2 regions of the Paenibacillus sp. genome follow, and region 2 is predicted to be linked to the other one. Evidence: riboswitches for the same ligand, from Rfam matches in the RefSeq annotation. Region 2 holds a riboswitch; the other holds the start of a gene.
The links. A riboswitch is a leader RNA that binds a small molecule or an ion and turns the genes downstream of it on or off. The one in region 2 is predicted to bind cyclic di-GMP.
Positions count from the first base shown of each region.

Region 1: linked by a shared signal. The riboswitch ahead of VE009_RS02155 (methyl-accepting chemotaxis protein) and the one ahead of VE009_RS22895 (hypothetical protein) in region 2 are both predicted to bind cyclic di-GMP.

Region 1 is NZ_DASQNA010000007.1:227,333-237,403, forward strand. Features, by position in the region: gene VE009_RS02135 (sugar ABC transporter permease) at 1-846, opposite strand, end outside; gene VE009_RS02140 (ABC transporter substrate-binding protein) at 934-2,298, opposite strand; gene VE009_RS02145 (sensor histidine kinase) at 2,431-4,173, opposite strand; gene VE009_RS02150 (response regulator transcription factor) at 4,170-5,732, opposite strand; gene VE009_RS02155 (methyl-accepting chemotaxis protein) at 5,884-7,899, opposite strand; cyclic di-GMP riboswitch class I at 8,015-8,103, opposite strand; gene VE009_RS02160 (DUF92 domain-containing protein) at 8,293-9,129, shown strand; gene VE009_RS02165 (small multi-drug export protein) at 9,191-9,667, opposite strand; gene VE009_RS02170 (hypothetical protein) at 9,808-10,071, opposite strand, start outside.
Region 2 is NZ_DASQNA010000041.1:134,710-144,780, reverse strand. Features, by position in the region: gene VE009_RS22925 (efflux RND transporter periplasmic adaptor subunit) at 1-56, opposite strand, end outside; gene VE009_RS22920 (carbohydrate ABC transporter permease) at 79-933, opposite strand; gene VE009_RS22915 (sugar ABC transporter permease) at 945-1,835, opposite strand; gene VE009_RS22910 (response regulator transcription factor) at 1,949-2,629, shown strand; gene VE009_RS22905 (HAMP domain-containing sensor histidine kinase) at 2,631-4,208, shown strand; gene ggt (gamma-glutamyltransferase) at 4,254-5,834, opposite strand; gene VE009_RS22895 (hypothetical protein) at 5,907-7,103, opposite strand; cyclic di-GMP riboswitch class II at 7,130-7,213, opposite strand; gene VE009_RS22890 (amidase) at 7,283-8,527, opposite strand; gene VE009_RS22885 (spore germination protein) at 8,745-10,071, shown strand, end outside.

The DNA of each region.
Region 1 (10,071 bases), on a different contig from region 2:
GTTCGAGATGAACGAATCGTCGACGAATTTCCAGATGACGGTGAGCGCCGCGTTGCCCGGACCGCCGACCTGCACCGAGCCGGACCAGCCGCCGTACAGCAGCTTCGGCTCGTCGAACAGCTGCAGCCCGCCGATGACGGAGGTGACGACGAGGAACACCGTAATGTTGCGCAGCAGCGGGAACGTAATCGTGCGGAACGTGTGCAGCCCGCTCGAGCCGTCCATTTTCGCCGCCTCGTAGACGTCCTGCGGAATGGCGGTCATCCCGGCGAGGTAAATCGCCATGAAATAGCCGAGGTTCCGCCAAATGATCATCAGCGCGATGATCATGCGCGACGTCCACTCGCCCTGCAGCCAGTACACGCCCTCGGCGATGATGCCCGATTTGACGAGCAGCTGGTTCACCGTGCCCGTCTGCCAATCGAACAGGAACGAGAAAATGAAGCCGATGGCGACCGGCGTCGTGATGTACGGCAGGAAGTTCACCGTCTGGAAAAATTGCCGTCCCTTCGCGAGATGGAACGTCAGGTACGCGAGCGTCACGCCGAGCAAGATGGTCAGCGGCGTGCTCATGAGCATGATGATGACCGTATTGGACAGCGATTTGTAGAACAAGGGATCCCTTGTAAACAAATCGATGTAATTTTTGAGTCCGATGTACGTTTTGGCGCCGACGCCGTTCCAATCGTGCAAGCTCAGAAAGAAGGAGTAGGCGACCGGATACAGTTGAAACACGGCGTACGCCAGAACGAACGGCAGCGCGAATACGTACGGCCATGCGTTCCAGCGCTTGCGCGGCGCCCGCGGCGCCGCCGCTTTCGTCGCGGTGTGGATTCCTTCCATCATGGTTTCTCCCTCGTTTATCCGGAAATCGCGAAACCGCAACCGCCGCTCTTAGGCGGGCGGCGGTTACGGTTTGCGTGTCTCTATTCGTTACTTCACGGCGGCGTCCGGCGCTTTGTTCTTCACTTCTTGGATGAACATGCCGAGCGCTTCTTGCGCGTCGATGCCCGTATCCTTCGTCCAGAGCGGGTAGAGCGACATGAACGCTCCGTCGACGATCGACTCGTATTTCGTTTGCGGTTCGCCGACGACGCCCGGCACGATTTTCTCGTAGAAGTACTTCGTCAGGTTTTGGCCGCCGAAGAACGCGTCGAACTCGGATCCCGCTTCGATCAAGTCTTGGTTGTTTTCATAGAACGCCTTCACGCCCGGCGTGAAGCCGAATTTCTCGAACGCGATTTTCGTGCCTTCGTCGGACAAGTACATGAAGTTCACGTACGCCCAAGCGGCTTCTTTCACTTTGCTGTCTTTGTAAATGCTGATCGACGTGCCGCCGCGCGTAAAGCTGCCGCCCGGCGCTTTCACGAGACCCCAGCGGCCGCTGCCTTCCGGATCGTTCGCGGCGATATGCCACTTCGGTCCCCAAGGCGCCATCGGGTAGAAGATGTTCTCCCCGGAGGCCATCGACGCGGACCACGACGGCGTCCACAGCTCGTGCTTGCCGAGAATGCCGGCGTCGCGCATTTCCATCAGCTTCGCGATCGGCTCCTGCATCCGCTTCGTCAAATCGATTTCCGTGCCGTTGATGTACGTTTGAGCGGTTTGGCCGCGCAGCGCGATGAACGCGTCGCCGACGCCCGGCAGCATCGTCACTTTGCCGCCGCTCTTCTCCTGCACTTCCTTGCCCTTCGCGATGAACGCGTCCCAATCGGCGAGCAGCGTTTCCAGCTCTTCCGGCACGTCCGTGCCGAGCAGCTCTTTCGCGAGGTCGCGGCGGTAGGCGAAGCCGGCCGGCGTAATTTGCTGGTCGACGCCGACGAGCTCGCCGTTCGGGCTCGACATGAGCGGCACGAGGTAGTCGAGCAGCTGCGAACGGTCGAAGTTGTACGGCGCCTGCTCGAGGTTGTCGAGCACGCCGAGATCGAACAGCTTGCCGCGGTACGCCGTTTCGCCGAGGATGACGTCCGGCACGTCGGAGCCGGACGCGATGCCGCTCTGCAGCTTTTGCAAGTAGTCGTTCGGGTTAACGACGGTGTATTCGACCGTGATGTTCGGGTACGCTTTGTTGAACTCCGGGATCATTTCTTTCAGGAACGTTTCGTCCCAATCCCATACTTTAATCGTGGCCGTAAGCTCCTCCGGCGAAGCCGGCTCGGCGCCTGCGCCCTCCTGCGCGGCCGGGCTTTCCGTTCCCGTTCCGCTCGTCGTCGATCCCGCTCCTCCGCAGCCGACGACGGCGACGGCGATCGCCAGCAACAGCGCGAGGAAGAGCCAAGTTTTTTTGGTCTGTTTCAATCGAATCCCCTCCAACTTAGTAGAAAGCGTTTGCACCTTCATTGCCTTCATTGTAACAACGCTTTCAGAGCCCCCATACCGGACAAAGCGGTTATTTTGTATAAAATCCGGTTGCGCTTTCAGATTGCGCTTTCATTGCTGGCTGCGGTACGGCAACCGCACGACGGCCCGGACGCCGCGCGCCGCCCCGTTCTCCACCGCGACGCCGTACGGCTCCCCGTAATGGAACCGAATGCGCTCCCGAATGTTGGCGAGACCGATGCCCCGCATTTGGTCGGCCCGCTTGCCGCTTCGATCCGGCGCGCCGGTCTCCGGCGACGATTCCTCCAGCCCGACGCCGTCGTCTTCCACGAGGAGGATGAGCTCGCCGCCTTCCCGGCGCGCGGCGATGCGAATGCGCCCTTCCGGCTCCTCCATCGGCACGATGCCGTGGAAGATCGCGTTCTCGACGAGCGGCTGCAGGACGAGGCGCGGGATGACGGCCGACCGCAGCTCCTCTTCGACCTCCCATTCGACCCGGAACCGGTCCGGATACCGGAACTGCTGGATGGCGATATATTTTTCGACGATGACCATCTCTTCCCCGAGCGCCGCGAAAAAGACGCCGTCCCCCGTCTTGATCGTATCCTGCAAAATGCCGATAAACGCCTCGGTCATGACGGCCGCGTCCCGACTCCGGTTCGCGTACGACAAGTAAATGACGGTGTTCAGCGTGTTGTAGATGAAATGCGGATTGATTTGCGACATCAGAAGGCTGATCTGCATCGTGCGCTTCAGCTCCTCGTGCTGGATCGACGCTTCGACATGCTGCTTCAAGTCGCTCACCATCCGGTTGAAGCCCGAGCCGAGCACCTCCAGCTCGTCCCCGCTGCGGATCGTCACGTTCGTCGTCAAATCGCCGACGGACACGCGCTTCATCGCCTGCGTCAGCCGCGAAATCGGCTTCGTGATGTTGACGATGAGCGGCAGCACGACCGCGAGCATGGCGACCAAGCTGCTGATGATGATGAACACGTAATAGTCGAGCAGCCGGTTGATCGGCTCGAACAGCTTCGCCTTGGACAGGACGGCCCCTTGATGCCATCCGTACGGCTCCGAAGCGAGCGCCAAATACATATGGCTGTCGTCCTCCGCGAGGCCGCCCGACTCGATCGCCCTCGCGATCATGGGCTCGTAGCTCGCGTCCGGCGCCGCGCCGCCGCTGAACAGCATCTCGCCCGCCTCGTTGAACAGCATCAGCTGCTCGAAATCGGACAAGCTTTGCTCGAACGCGTTCGCGATTTCGCTATATTGAATGTCCAGCACGAGCCAGTATTCCGGAGAGCGCGGCTCCTGCAGGTTTCTGTATTTCACTGCGTAGCTAAAGACGTCTCGATTGCCGTTCAAATAAAAGAAGTCGTGCGGCGCGGTGAAGCCGGTGCGGGCGCCGGAATCGAGGAACGCCTGGAACCAATCCTCCCGCAGGTAGTCGGCGAAATAATCCGCGTACCCCGAATTGTTCGAGAACGTCGTCCCGTCCTCCCGCACGATCATGGCGTTCAGAATGAACGCGTTGAGCGCGGCGAACCGCTTCAGCCGATCCTGCACCTCGGTCATGCGGAAATAGTCGTCCTCGATCGACGAGGACGGCATCGGCATGATGCGCGCGTTGATTTCTTCGTCGGATACGATATATTCCGCCAGCTTCACGACCTGCTCCCGCACGCGGACGAGCTGGGACGAAATTTGCGCGAGCTGCGTGCGGCTGTCGTTGAGCGAGCGCTCGCGCAGGATGTCGGTGACGTAGGCGTACGTGAAATAGCCGCTCGACAGCAGCGACGCCACGATGACGAACGCGCAGATGGCGATAATTTTCGTGCGGATTTTCGCTCTCACGGCGCCGGCCTCCCTTTGCTCTCCGCGTATTCGTTCGGGCTCGCGCCGACGGCTTTGCGGAACACTTGGCTGAAATATTGGCTGCTTCGGTAGCCGACCATCTCGGAAATTTCGTAAATTTTATGTTTGCCTTCCGCGAGCAGCCGCTTCGCGTGCTCCATCCGGACGTGCGTCAAGTGCTCGAGCATCGTGCGGCCGACCTCTTCCTTGAACAAGTGCCGCAGATGGTCGCCGCTGATGCCGAGCGCGCCGGCGATGCTGTCCGACGTCAAATCGTCCGCGTAATGCTTCTGCATGTAATCGAGCGCTTGCCGCACCTTGGCGGACAGCTTCGACGACGCGCGCGCCTCGTCCGCCGCCTCCCGCAGCCGCGCCTCGAACCAGGCGCGGAGGCGGTCAGCCGGCGAACGGGCGTCGGCTGCGGCTTCGGCGGCGAGCGGCCCGTCCGCCTGCATCGGCTCGAGCGGCGGCAGGGCGTATTCGGCGCGGAACTCCTTCAGCAGCCGCAGCCCCCGCTCGCACAGGTCGCGGAGCGCCTCGACGTCGCGGCTCGCGGCGGCGGCGCCGAACGCGGCGCGCAGCGCGCGGACGGCTTCGTCCGGCGTAAGGGCGGCCAGCGCCGCCGCGGCCCGGTCGAGCTCGCCTTGGAGCCGCTCGCGGTCCGCCGGGGCCGCCGGCTCCTCGTCCTCCAGAAGCAGCGTCTTGCCGGCCCCGTCGAACGCCGCCGCGCGGCGCACCGCTTCCTTGCCCGCCCGGTACGCCGCCGCCAGCTCCGCCGCCTCGCGGAAATCGCCGGCCGCGCAGACGGCCGCCGCCCGCCCGCCGCGCGCCTTCAGCGCCTGCCGGATCGCGGACGCCGCCTCGAGCAGCCGCTCGCGCCGATTCCGCGCCCCGGGCTCGGGGGCGAACGCCGCGACGAGCGCCCACAAGTTCGGCTCCATGCGGGCCGTCTCCAGCGCGGCGGGGATCGGCGGCTCGAGGAACGGCTCGTCCGCGTCGGCCGGCTCCGGCCGCGGCTCCCGCGCGAGGAACGGCGCATCCGGCTGCAGGAGGAACAGCGCGTACCGCCGCTCCGACGCGGCCGCCTCGCCTCGCCGATCGTCGAGCGCCGCGAGGTCCGCCGCCCGCCCGGTCAGCACGTCGCGCAGCAGCTCCCGGCGGAACAGCCGGTTTCGCAGCCGCTCCTTCTCCCGCGCGTCCCGGATGCGGCGCAGCTCCGCGAGCAGCGTCTCGGCGCCGACCTCGTGCTTTAGCAAATAATTTTCGACGCCGAGCGTCAGCGCCGCCTTCGCGTACTCGAACTCCTTGTACGACGTCAGCAGCAATATTTTCGTCTCCGGGTGCTTGTCCAGCACGCGGCGGCTGAATTCGATGCCGTCCATGCCGGGCATCTTGATATCGACGATGACGAGCTCCGGCAGCAGCCGCTCGAAGCTGTCGAGCGCCCGCTTCGGATTCGTCTCCTCGGCGACGACCGCGAAGCCGAGCGACTCCCAATCGAGCAGCCGCCGAAGATGCTGCACCGCCAAAATTTCATCGTCCACCAACATGACTTTCATGATTGATCGCACCGCCCGAATGCATCGTTTTTGTTTAATGCTACTAATCATGGCACTCGGCGGGCGATTTGTCGACCGTCGAACGCGCGGGGCGTCCGTTCTCGCGCACAAAAAAACCGGCGCGCCTCGGCACGCCGGTTCTATGTACACGTTAAACTTTAAATTTGCCGACCATCCCCTGCAGCTCTTCCGCCATTTTCGTGAGTACGGATGTGGAGGCCGTAATTTCCTGCATCGAAGCGAGCTGCTCCTCGGTGCTTGCGACGACCTGCTGAATGCTGCCCGACGATTGCGCGGAGATCGCCGACACTTCTTCCATGGCGCCCAGAATCGCGGCCGCGCCGGCGGCCGTCCGCTGCGAAGCCGACGACACCTGCTCGATTTGGCGCGCGACCGCGTCGATCGCCTCGACGATTTCTTCGAACGCCCGTCCCGCCGAGTCCACGACGCCGACCCCTTCCGCCACTTCGCCGGAGACGAATTCCATCGTCGCGACGGCGGATCGCGTATCTCTGCCGATCGACCGCACCAACTCGGAAATCCGCTTCGCCGATTCGTCGGATTGCTCCGCAAGCTTGCGGATTTCCGCGGCAACGACGGCGAACCCGCTGCCGTGCTCGCCCGCGCGCGCCGCCTCGATCGAAGCGTTCAGCGCGAGCAAATTCGTCTGGGAAGCGATGCCGGAAATGACGCTCACGATCTGCTCGATTTCGTTCGAGCGCTCGCCCAAGCCGTTCACGTCCTGCGCCAGCTGCCCGACGCGGCCGCCGATCGAGCTCATTTTCGCGACCGCCGTTTGGATGGACTCATTCCCGCTCTCCGCCGTGTCCTTCGTACGGGCGGCCGCGTCGGACACGTCCGAAGCGTTGACCGACATGAGCCGCAGCTGCTCCGCCATGCCGCTCAATTCATCTTTCGTTTCCACGATTCGCTGTGCCTGACGGTCCGAGCCGGCGGCGACCCCTTGGATCGCCTCGGTCACCTGTTCGGCGGCCGACGAGCTTTGCTCCGAGCTTGCGCTCATCTGCTCGGCGGAAGCGGCGAGCTGATGAACATTATCGTTGATTTGATGAATGATCGACCGGAGCGACGAAGCCATCTCGTTGAAGTTGCGGCCGAGCTGTCCCAGCTCGTCGCTCGATTCGACGGCGATCTGCTGCGTCAAGTCGCCTTCGCTAATATGGCGCGAGCCGACGCCGATGCTGCGCAGCGGCTGCAGAATGGAACGGAGGATCCAGAACACCATCGCCCCGAACAGCGTCAGCGCTACAGCCAGCACGATGGCCGTCGTGCGCAGGATCGGCGCCGCTTCCGCGGCGACCTCGCGCTCGTACATCGTTCCGGCGATCTTCCAGCCGGTTTCGGGGTTCGTCGCGAACACCATCTTTTTCTCGTCTCGGCCGTTAAGAACGTAGTCGAAGGATCCGGAGTCCCCGGCATACAGTTTATCGTGCTCCTCGTTCTCCGCAGCGACCGTGCCGCCTTCGTTGGCCGGATGGTAGATGTATTTCCGCTCCTCGTCGAGGATGTACACGTACCCCTCGCGTCCGATCGTAACGTGCTTCGCGATCTCGGCAAGCTTCTCCAAGTTGACGTTGAACGCTACGACCCCGCTCCCGTCCGCCGTCACTTTCGCGACCGTCACGACGAGGCTGCCCGTCGTCGCGGATACGTACGGAGCGGTCACGACCGCTTCTCCTTGATGCTCCATCGCTTTGATGAACCACGGGCGCTTGCGCGGATCGAAATCGGCCGCGTTGCGTTTGTCCGGCGAATTGACGTACAGGCCTGTCTTCGTCCCGACGAACGACAACTCGACCTCGTCGTGGATGGACATGAACGTCGCCAATTCGTCCCGCACGGCGGCGTCCGCGACGACGTTCGTGCCTTCGAGCGCGGCGACGTCCGCAAGGGCGATCGTGGCCGCCAAGACGCTGATTTCTTTCTTCTTGGCAATGAAGTAATCGTTGATGATCGTATTCAATAAATTTACGTTCTGCTCGGCCGCCTTCACCATCTGGTCCTCGATTTCCGTTCTTGCGTTGGTGAACGAAATCAGGGAGACGACGATCGTCGGGATCAGCAGCGCCGCGGCGAACGCGGCGATCAATTTGTTTTTGACGGACAGCAGATTCATGATTTTCATTCTTTCCAGCAGCGGTTTCATCGTTGCACTCCTTCTAGTTGTCCAAGTTTGTCGAATGGGGCGGCGGATTCGGCACAAAAGAAAAGCCGCCCTCGCATGCGGGGGCAGCTCATCGTTCGATGGTCTTGATTCCGTATACGGCAGCCCGGCGATCATGCGCTGCTCGCAGCGTGTAGACCCGTGGCTTTGCGTCCCGATCTTTCGACCGGTTTGCCTTTATCGATATGCAGCTTCGTTCCAAAGTCCGCGCCATTTTTTGGTCATTAACTGGATTAAGTATATCATGGGTTTCATGATTTGCAACTTTTGTTCTGCGCCCCAATACCCCCTAGGCTTACAGTCAAGTCCCGGTCCGTTTCCCGCGCGCCGGCCGCGTCGGGTATACTAGATGGAAAAACAGGGGGCGAGCATGCGATGGAATGGCTCATAGGGTTGGCCGGCAGCGCGGCGATCGCGGGAGCGGCTTATGCGAAACGGTCGCTGTCCGGCTCCGGCTTCCTGGCGGCGGTCACAATGGGGACGGCGATGTACGCGCTCGGCAGCGCGGTTTGGTTCGGCTCCCTCATCGCGTTCTTCCTATCGTCGACGCTGTGGTCCAAGTGGAAAGCGCATGCGAAGCGCGAAGCCGAGAGCGGCTACGAGAAGTCCGGAAGGCGCGACGCCGGCCAAGTGCTCGCGAACGGAGGGCTGGGGCTGCTGCTGTGCGCGGCGCACGCGGCATGGCCGCATCCGCTCTGGTGGTACGCCTTCCTCGGCGTCATGGCGGCGGTTACGGCCGATACGTGGGCGACGGAAATCGGAGCCTTCAGCCGGACGCCGCCGCGATCGGTCAAGACGGGGCGGCGCGTGCCGCCCGGCACGTCCGGCGGCGTCTCCGCCCTCGGCCTTACCGCCTCGCTGGCCGGCGGCCTCTTCATCGGCGCCGCGGCGTGGGCGCTGCTGCTCGCGGCGCCCGGCGAGGCTGCGCCGGATGCGGTCGCGGCGGCGCTGAGACCGGCCGCTTGGATCGGGATCGCCGGCCTCGCCGGCGCGGCCGGGTCGCTCGCCGATTCGTGGATCGGCGCGACATGGCAGACCATGTACCGCTGCGGCATATGCGGCCGCGACATCGAGCAGGCCCGTCACTGCGGGGCGCCGGCCGCGCGCATCCGCGGCCGCGCCGGCTGGAACAACGACGCCGTCAACACCGCCGGTTCGGCCGTAGGCGGCGCGGCCGCCGCGGCCATGGCGCTGGCGCTCGGCTTCGCCTGACATGTCTAAAGAAAGCCGAAAGACTTCGAACCGCCGAACGGCATCGAAGTCTTTCGGTTTGTTATAACGCATGGAACAAGCTGAGTCCGTACACGGAAGCCGCCGCGAATACGATCGTCCATAACGCTAAACTAATCGTCATCCAACCGACCACGCGAGTTTTGGAGGCGCCGAGGGTTAAGGCCAAGACGGCGGCGATATCGGTTCCGACGAAAATCGGCGCCAGCAGCGCTAATCCCGGGATCCCGTATTTTTCCCAAATCGCCTTGGACCGCGTTTCTCTTTTCGTCGGACCGACGATACCCTTTCGTTCCCTTCTTGCCTGCCTCCAATGATCGATCTGCTTGAAAAACAGACCAAGCAGCAAAATAAGGAGAAAATTGCCCGCGAAGGCCGTAACGCCGACCCACACAGGCGACAATCCCCAGGCGACCCCGAGAGGTACGACTAGAGAAACGTCCATCCAAGGCGCCGCCGCAAGCAAAAACAAAACCAGAAACTGCCACGCCGCACCCGCTTCTTCCGCCCACTCCAGCAAACGACCACCCCTCTCTCGTCCAATGTGCCGGAACACAATCGTGTCGTCTTTCGATTAAGTTTTGTTTCTCCATTCCTTCACGGCGTAATAAAAGGATGTGGCGCAGAACGTGCCCACAAGCAACATGATGGTGAAAGGGGTCATTCCCGAATTCCCCTCCCGGCTACCAAAGGAATGAACTTTCTCCGATCCAGCCACAACAAGACAACGCACATAAGCGTCAACACGGTGCTCAAATCCTGAACTCCGATATCGTAGCAGTAATTCACCGCCATCACGTTAAGCGCAATCGGAAAGTAAATCATCGCTCCGAGCGTAGAGGTTCTAGGAATCGCGATGAGAATCGCGGCGATCACTTCCCCCAACCCGATAAAGATTTCGTACGTCCGAGAGTATCCGAAGAA
Region 2 (10,071 bases):
CGCAGCGCGCGGCGCCGTTCGCGCTGTCGAGCTTCCTCCGATTTTGCAGCGATCAACCGACCATCCCCATCCTTCCTTTCAACCTTTGACGCCGGAGAGCTGTATGCCCTCGATCAACTCGTTCTCTCCGTACCGGAACACGAAAATCATCGGCGCCATGTACAGCACGGAAGCGGCGAAGGCGACGCCCCGGTCCCCCTCGTTGACATTGGCCAAATAAATGGACAACGGCAGTTTGTACGCGTCGCGAATAAAAATGAGCGGCTGCTCCACCATGTTCCAGTAGTCGACGAACGCCAAAATCGACAAGGCCGCGATGCCGGGCGCCGTCATCGGCACGATGATGCGCGCGAAAATGTACGCATACGACGCGCCGTCGATCTGCGCCGCCTCGACGTACGCCTTCGGAATGTGCAGCATGAACTGGCGGAGCAAGAACACGCCGAACGCCGCGAACACCCCCGGCCAGATGATCGCCCAGCGCGTATCGAGCAGCCCGAGCCGCTCCATCGCCAAATAATTCGGCACGAGCGTCACCTGGAACGGCATCAGCATCGTGATAAGGTACACGAGAAACAGCCGCTCCCTGCCGGGAAAACGCAATTTCGCGAACGCGAACGCCGCCATGGCGCCGACGAGCGTTTGGCCCGCGACGATCGGGACGACAAGCGCGACGGAGTTCCAAAACATCGTCAAAAATTGGCTTTTATCCAACAACACGACCGCATACTGCGCCAACGAGACCATGTCGGGCACCAGTTTGAGATTCGCGTACGCCCCCGCTTCCGCCGTGGAACCGATAGCGTCGTAATTGATTCCAATCTCTTCTTCCGTCATGACCGAATTCGTCAGCGTCACGACGAGCGGCAGCAGCATGAGCGCCGCCCCCGCCGCCAGCAGCGCCGCGACGACGCTTTCCCGTATCCGCGTCATTCCGACACCCCCTACTCCAACGCCTTCCGAAATTGCGATTCCACCCGGAACAGCGCGACGACCGCGACCGCGATCGCCAGCGCCATCAAGTACGCGGCGGACGTCAGCTTCTGATAGTTCAGAGATAAAAACATGTTGTTCATATAATGCTGCAGCAAATAAATGCTGTCATGCGGGTATTCCCCCGCGACGAGGTACGTCTCCCGAAACACCTTGAAGGAATTGATGATCGACATGATCAGCACGAAAAACGACGACGGCGTCAAATATACGAGCGTAATGGACACGAACTGCCTCAGCCGCCCCGCGCCGTCCATGCTTGCCGCTTCGTAGTAATCCTTCGGAATCATCTGCAGTCCTGCGAGGAACATCACCATGTTGTATCCGACGTTTTTCCAGATGTACATGCAGACGAGCACCCAACGGGCCGCTTCCGTTTTCATCCAATCGCGGGGAACGGCGCCGATCGACAGCAGCCAGCCGTTGACCGCTCCGAAGCCGTCGAACAGCACCTGCCAAAACAACACGACCGAGGCGACCGGCACGACGAGCGGCATGACGTAGGCGGTTCGCAGCCAATCGCGGAACGGCAGGTTGCGGTTCAAGAGCAGCGCGAGAGCGAGCGACAACGACATGACAGCCGGAACGCTGACGAGCGTGAACCACAGCGAATTGCCGGCCGCTTTGCGGAACGATGCGGACGCGAGCACTTCCCGGTAGTTCGCGAATCCGACGAAGTCGCCTCGCACCGGATGGTCTACCAGCGAATAATAGAAACCTACGGCGAACGGAAGCGCGAAAAAGAGGCAAAACCCGGCGGCGCTCGGGAGCAGGAAGGCAAGGGCGATCCCTCCTTCCCCCCGCAGCGGCGCCGACAGACGGCGAAGACGGCTTTGAACCATAACAACCTCCCGGGTAAAATAATAGTTGGACTTTCTAGCGGCGGATCGGGTATGAATAGAACTATAATCTTGCAATGTGACGGGCGTGTGACAAGAAGGGAGAATCGTTGCCGGTGAAAACGATCATGGTCGTCGAGGACGAACCGAGAATGCAAGACTTGATATGCGACTACTTGCAAGAGCAGCCGTTCCGGCTGCTCCGCGCCCGCGACGGCCGGCAGGCGCTCGAGGCGTTCGCGAAGGATCCGGCCGATCTGGTCATTCTGGACGTGATGATGCCGTTCGTGGACGGATTCGAAGTGTGCCGGACGCTGCGCCGAAAGTCCGACGTGCTGATCGTCATCTTAACCGCGAAATCGGAGGAAGCGGACAAGCTGCTCGGCTACGAGCTCGGCGCGGACGACTACGTGACGAAGCCGTTCAGCCCCAAAGTGCTCGTCGCCAAGGTGCGGGCGCTCCTGAAGCGCGCGGAGCGGTCCGGGAGCGATGTTGACGCCGCGCTCGTGCGCGCCGGCGACCTCGAAATCAACGAAGCGACGTTCGAGGCGCGTCTCCGCGGCGAGCCGCTCGCGCTGACGCCGAAAGAGTTCGATCTGCTGCTGTTCATGTGCCGCAACCGCAACCTCGTCTTGTCGCGGGATCAGCTGCTCGACAGCGTCTGGGGCCACGACTATTTCGGCGACGTGCGCACGGTGGACACGCATGTGAAACGGCTGCGCCAAAAGCTCGGGCATTGCGCCGACTGGATCCGCACGGTGCGCGGGAACGGATATATGCTGAAGGCGGGCGATTAAGATGAGGTTTCGAGGCATCGCGTTCAAGCTGTTCGCGATCACCAGCGCCGTCTTAATCGGGCTGCTGACGCTGCTGATGCTGTCACAGCTGCTGTTTTTCGAGAAATATTATTTATACAAGAAGGAGTCCGAGATCAGGAACGAATGGATCGAGCTGCGCGACCGATTCGTTCGGGAGAAGGAGAATCCGAATACGATTCCGCTTTATTTTCTTGGATTCGAGGATCGGTTCGGCGCGATGACGGCGATCGGCACCTTCCAAGACGGGCAGCTGCATTTAACGCTGAGCCAAGGCTCCGGCGACGGGAACCGCACGATCGTTCGAACGCTGCGAGTCGAGCCGGGCGGCGCGCCGCAACTCGCGCCGCTGATGCCGTTTCTCGATTTTGACCGGGACAAGCTGCTGCTCGGCATTCGCGATTGGGCGAGCGACGAGGAGGCGCTGCGCGCCGTGATGGAGGAAGGGCGAGCGGTCATCCGCACGTTCGACGTTCCGCTGCCGGGTCTGGAAACGGCGACGCACATGCTGGTCATCGCCCCGGCGGAAACCGAGACCGGGGACACGGCGCTGCTGTTCGCGGTCACCTCCCTCCAACCGGTCGGCGACGCCGTCATGGTGCTCGGAGATATTTATTTCGTGATGTACGGCGCGGCGATCGCCATCGTGCTCCTGCTCGCCTTCGTCTACTCGGGCATGCTGACGAAGCCGCTGCGCGCCCTCAACCGAGTCGCGCTACGGATGGCGAAGCTCGATTTCAGCGAACGCAGCCGCCTTGCGCGCAAGGACGAGCTCGGCAATTTGTCGGAGACGCTCAATTTTCTCGCGGACAACTTGCAGCGCGCGATGGAGGAGTTGACGCGCACGAACGCGCAGCTGCAAGCGGACATCGAGCGGGAGAAACGGCTGGAGCAGCTTCGGAAAGAATTCGTCGCCGGCGTCTCGCACGAATTGAAGACGCCGATCAGCCTCATCAGCGGCTATGCGGAGGCGCTGCAGGACAATTTGGGGGACGAGGCGCGCAAGGCGCATTACGTGGAAGTCATTATGGACGAGGCGGCGCAGATGGAGAAGCTCGTGCTCGACATGCTCGATTTGTCGCAGCTCGAAGCGGGGCAATACACCGTCGAACCCGTGCCGTTCGACATCGCCGAGACGGCTCGCGAGGCGGCGCAGAAGCTGGCGCCTTATTACGACGGCAAGCTGCTGGAAATCGAGGGCGCCGCCGCGGACGTTCGAGCGGACCCGTTCCGGATTCGGCAAGTGCTGACCAATCTGCTCAGCAACGCGATCCGCCATACGCCCGACGGCGGCGCGTTCGGCGTGCGGATCGACCGGCCGGCTCCCGGCACCGTGCGCGTCGTCGTCTGGAACGACGGCGAGCCGATTCCGGAAGCGGAGCTCGAGCACATTTGGACGCACTTCTACCGCGTGGAAAAATCGCGCCACCGCGGGCACGGCGGCTCGGGCATCGGCCTTGCGATCGTGCGGCAAATTTTGCGGCTGCACGGGAGCGCGTTCGGCGCGAGGAATCTGGAGGGCGGCGTCGAGTTTTATTTCGAGCTCGAGGAAGCTTCATAGCGGATAGCAAAAGCGCGCGAACCGATTCGGTCCGCGCGCTTTCCTTTACCAGCCGATGGCCGCGCCGTCGCTGCGCGGGTCGGCCCCGCCGCTCGGGAAGCCGCGCTCGTCGATCGCGATCGCATGGGCGTGACCCATAATGCCGTCCCAAGGCTGCACGACGTTCACCTGGTGACCCGCCTTGCGCAGCGCCTCGGCCACCTCCGGCGCGATGCGCCCTTCGAGCTTAACCTCCTGCGTCGGCGCTCCCCACGTTCTTCCCCACACCCACCGCGGCTCGGAAACCGCCTGCAGCGGATCCATGCCGTAATCGACCATGCGGGTGAACACGGCGGTCATCGTTTGCGGCTGCCCTTCCCCGCCTTGCGTGCCGTACACGAACGCGGGCTTCCCGTCCCGCAGCGCCATCGCCGGGGCGAGCGTGTGGAACGTCCGTTTGTGCGGCTCCAGCCGGTTGACGTGGTTCGGGTCGAGCGAGAAGAACGAGCCCCGGTTTTGCAGCAAAATGCCGGTATCGCCCGCCGCCACGCCCGATCCGAATTCGAAATACAAGCTCTGGATGAACGAGACGGCGTTGCCCTCTTCGTCGACGACGGCCGCGTACGCGGTGTCGTTCCCCTGCGGCACGGCGCTGACGTCGACGGTGCGGTCCATACGGATGGCGCCGGCGAGTTCGGCCGCGTACGCTTTGTCCAGCAGCCGGTCGAGCGGGATCGCGGAGAATGCCGGGTCCGTGAGGTAGCGGTTGCGGTCGCGGAAGCTCAGCTTGATCGCCTCGATCAACAGATGGTAATACTCCGGCGAGCCGTGCTCGACGGCGGAGAGGTCGAAGCGCTCCGCGATATTCAGCGCCATCAGCGCCGCGAAGCCTTGCGAATTCGGCGGCATCTGGAACACGTCGTAGCCCCGGTACGTCGTCGTGATCGGATCGACCCAATCGCCTTCGTGATCGGCGAAATCGTCTTCCGAGAGCAGCCCGCCGTGCTCGCTCGCCTCGCCCGCGATCGTCCGCGCGATCGGACCTCGGTAGAACGCGTCGCGCCCTTGCTCCGCGATCAGCCTGAGGCTTGCGGCCAGCTGCCGCTGCACGAACCGCTCCCCCGCTTTCGGCACGCGCCCGCCCGGCAAATAGATGGAGGCCGTCGACGGGTATCGTTCCAATACCGAAGCGTGCGCCGCCGTGTTCGCGTGCTGGTCCGCGGACAGCGGAAATCCGTCCGCCGCGTACGCGATGGCCGGCTCAAGCGCTTCGGCGAGGCCGAGACGCCCGTACTGCCGAAGCACGGCGTCCCAGCCGTCGACCATGCCCGGCACTGTCAAAGCGGCCAGAGGCCCGCGTACCGGTATGGCGTCGAGTCCGGCGTAACGGGCAAGGGTAGCGGCGTATGCGGAACGCCCGCTTGCGTTGTACGCCCGCACCTTTCCTTCCCCGGCGCGGCAGACGAGCCAGAACGCATCGCCGCCGAGCCCCGTCATATGAGGATAGACGACCGCCAAACACGCGCTGACCGCCACCGCGGCATCGAACGCGTTGCCGCCTCGAGCGAGCGCGCGCGCTCCCGCCGCCGAAGCCAAGTAATGGGGGCTGACGACCATCGCTTTCGTACCTTTGAACGTTTGCTGCATCTCGGTCCACTCCTCACATAGTAAAGGCGAGGCCTGCGGATCGGTTCCGCAGGCCTCTTGGGTCAAAAGGGTTTACGATTTGTTCGTCGTGTTGTCATTCAAGGAAGCCGGCTGAACGAACGGCAGCGCGTAGACGATTTTCACCGTCTGACCTTCGTAGCTCGCCAGATACACAAGCTGCTGCGTCGTAAAACCGGTTCCGTTCTTGGTGAAATTCGTTTGCAGCTTCTGCTCGAACGACGTGCCGTTGATCGTGTAGCGCAGCGTGTAGTTTTGCTGCACGTTGCCGCCGTTCGCCGACGTTCCGGTCCACGTGGACTCGATGCCGCTTTCGTCCACGACGCCCGTCGTTTCGGCCGGAATCGACGGCGCCGGAGCGGCCGGGGCGGCCGGAGCGGCGAGCGTGAACGTCTTCGTCCATCCTTCCAGCGTTACCGTCACGTCGGTGGACGTCCCCGGCAGTAAGCCCGCGCGCTGCACCGTCTCCGACGACTTCGCGCCGTTGCTGTACGTCTTCTCGACGGCGAAGTCGACGCTGTACGTCGGCGCTTCGTACGTCCATACCGGCTCCGCGGCGGTCAGCGCGAAGTCCCGCAGCACGACCGGAGGCGCGATTTCGAAGCCCGATGCGGCGTATACCGCGTCCCCCGCAACCTGCGCCAAGGTCGGCTCCGCCACGACCTCCCTCACCTCGTCGTCCCACACTTTCACCAATTGGTACGAGAACGAGAACAAATTCGATACGCGGTCGTACGCGTCCCAAGAGAGATTCGTATATTCGTAATACTTAATGAACGGCACGTGCACGACTTGCGCGGCCGCGGATGCGGCCCGCGTATGGACGGCGCCCGCCGTCTTGCCGTTCATGTAAACCGTATATGCGTCGACATTGAACGCCACGTCGCCGGTTTGCGAGCCGACGGACGTCGGGTAGCGGTACGTCCACGTTCGATCGCCGATTTTCGTAAGCTGCGCCGATGCGCTGACGTCTTGTCCGTTGACGAGCAGCACGAGCTTCGGACCGTCGATCGTGACGGTGCCCGTGAGCACGACGTCGGTCGCGTAGTGAGCGAGCGTCGGAATGAAATCCGGGCTGATCGCGCCCGTCATGCGCTGCTGTTCCGTCCTGCCTGTCTCCTTGGCTTCCGCCGCCGTTTTCGCGGCCGCCGCGGCGTCCAGCGCGCCCGCGCCGCAGCCGAACAGCATGAAGCCGGCCAATCCGGCCGCCCCGACTTTGCTTGCCCATGTTCCGTTCTGAATGATTTTCATCTGGTTGTCTCCTCTTAGGTCGATGTCGCTAAGAGGGCCGGTTACACTATTCGCTCCGCATACCCTAAGTGTCCATGTACAGGGCAGGCTTCTTCGCATCCCGCTATATCGCAGACTTCATTATAGGGGGCGATTCGCCGCCGCACAAGACGGGGAACCATCATTTTGAATCGCGTAAATTATGTCAGCTGCGTCCGCTCGTCCGCGATTTGTCGAAGCCATCGGAGCAGCCTTCGATCTTGCCCGGGGCCCGCGACGACGGATACGCCGACCGGCAAGCCGCCGACGTCGCCCCACGGCAGCGTCGCCTGGGGCAATCCGGCGAGGCCCGCGATGCAGCACAGCTGCAGCGTTCGGCTGCGCAGCCGCTCCAGCGCTTCTCCGCCCGCTCCCCGCCGCGGCGCGGGACCCGGCGTCGTCGGCAGAACGAGAACGCCGTCTTCGCCGAGAACGTCGACGAGCCGTTCGCGAATGACCGAGCGCATCGCCGTCTTCGCCGCGCTCGCGGCGTCGTCGACCGTGCTCGCCCACGCGAACCTCTCGGCGATGCCGGGACCGAAGCGCGGCTTCACCCGTTCGATCCAAGCGCCGTGCGTCCGCCATATTTCCGACGCCTGCAAAATCCGGAACGCGCGCATCCATTCCTCGAGCCCCTCCGGCGCGAGCGTCGTCTCCTCTTGCGAATCGGCGCGCGCCGCGAGCTCGCGAACGAGACCCAGCAGCGTCGGCTCGCACTCCGGCGCGAGCAGCGCGCAGGCGTCGAGCGGCATGATCGCCCGGCGGAACGGCGCCGCGTCGTCCGGCTGCTCCAGCAGCGCTGCGCCGACAGCTTCCAGCGTGCGCGCGTCCCGCGCCATCCAGCCGACCGTATCGAACGACGGCGCGAGCGGAATGACGCCGTCCTCGGACACGGCGCCGTGCGTCGGCCGGAACCCGTAAATGCCGCAATACGCGGACGGCACGCGCACGGACCCGCCCGTATCGGTGCCGATGGCGAAATCCGTCAGCTCCCCGGCGACGGCCGAAGCCGAGCCGCTGGACGACCCGCCGGGAATATGCTCCGGCGCCTTCGGATTTACCGGCGTGCCGTAGTGGTAATTCTCGCCGTTCAAGCTGTACATCAGCTCATCGGTATGCGTCATGCCCGTGAGCCGGGCGCCCGCGCGCAGCAGCCGCACAATCGCTTCCGCGTCGCGTGCCGAGGGGGCGTGCGTCCGCTTCCAATCCGGATGGCCCGCGCCGGCGGTGTAGCCTCGAACCTCGAACACGTCCTTCGCCGCGAACGTCAGAGCGTTCAGTACGCCATGACCGATCGGGTCCCTTCGAACGTCAGGCGCGCATACCGCTCCCCACGGGTCCGCCTTCCCCGCCGCGGTCACGGCCTGCCGGCGGCGGCATCCCGCTTGCGTACCGGCGCCATCCATCCTAATGAGCGTTCCATCGACATCCTCGCCTTTCGTTCGAAACTGGTTTCATTATATCGGGATGCGGCAACCGCCGAAATACGATTCGGTCAAGTTTGGTACCGAGACTAAATTTCGGGGGCGCATTTTGGTTCCCCGTCTAATTGCCTCCGTTTGCATAAAAAAGGAAGCGGATTGACAAACTTTGGGTACGACTATAGCGGATAAGGGATGTCAGATGATGCGAGACGGCGGGATCAAAGATCGCTTAACCAGTAAAGAAGGAACCTCGACGAAGCCGTCCTCCGCCGCGCTGGTCGATCGCTTGGATCGGAACGTGGAAGCGGTGCGGGAAGCGTTCTCGAACTGCGACGACGTCGTCTTCCGCATGCTGGAATCGGAGAACGGGACGAAAGCATGCCTCGTTTATATTGCCGGTCTGGCGGAGACGAAAGAGCTGAGCGAGCATGCGCTCCGCCCGTTCTTGGACGGCGCGGTATCCGCCGGGGGGAACGGTTCGGCCGCCTCCCGATTGAACGAGCACCTGCTGTCGGTGGCGGCGGCGTCCGTCGCCGAGACGTTGGACGCGGTCATCGCGGAGGTGACCGAAGGCGGCGCGGCGCTGCTCGTCGACGGCATTGCCGAAGCGATCGCGCTGCGCGTGCCGGGCGCCACCCGGCGAGCGGTGCAGGAATCTACGACGGAAGTGAGCATCCGCGGACCGAAAGAATCGTTCACGGAGGACATTCAAGTCAACACGTCGCTGCTGCGGCTCAAGATCAAGACGACGGATCTGAAAATGGTCTCCCTTCGCGTCGGAGAGCGCACGCATACGAATGTCATCGTCGCTTACCTGCAGGGCGTCGCGAACCCCGGCGTCGTCGCGGAAGCGATGCAGCGCATTCGCTCCATACGGATCGACGGCGTGCTGGAAAGCGGATATATCGAGGAGTGCATCGAGGACGATCCGCATTCCCCGTTCCCGCAAATGCAGTACACCGAAAGGCCCGACACGGCCGCCGCCATGCTGCTCGAAGGCCGCGTCGTCATTCTCGTCGACGGGACGCCGAACGTCTTGACCGGTCCGATCACGTTCTGGCAGCTGATGCATTCGAGCGAAGATTATTACGAAAGGTACTATGTGGCGAATTTGCTGCGCATGCTTCGGTACGCCTTTCTTTTCTTGGCGCTGTATTTGCCGGCATTATATATCGCCGTCACTACGTTCCATCAAGACATGCTGCCGACGAGCCTCATGTTCAGCATCGCGGCGGCGCGGGAGCCGATTCCGTTCCCCGCCTTGATCGAAGCGCTTATCATGGAGATTTCGTTCGAAGCGCTCCGGGAAGCGGGCATCCGGCTGCCGAGGGTGATCGGGCAGGCCGTGAGCATTCTCGGCGCGCTCGTCATCGGGCAGGCGGCCGTCCAGGCGGGCATCGTTTCCGCGCCGGTCGTCATCGTCGTGTCGCTCACGGGAATCGCGTCGTTCACGATTCCGCGCTTCAATCTCGCCATTTCGATCCGGATGCTCCGGTTCCCGCTGATGCTGCTCGGCAGCATCTTCG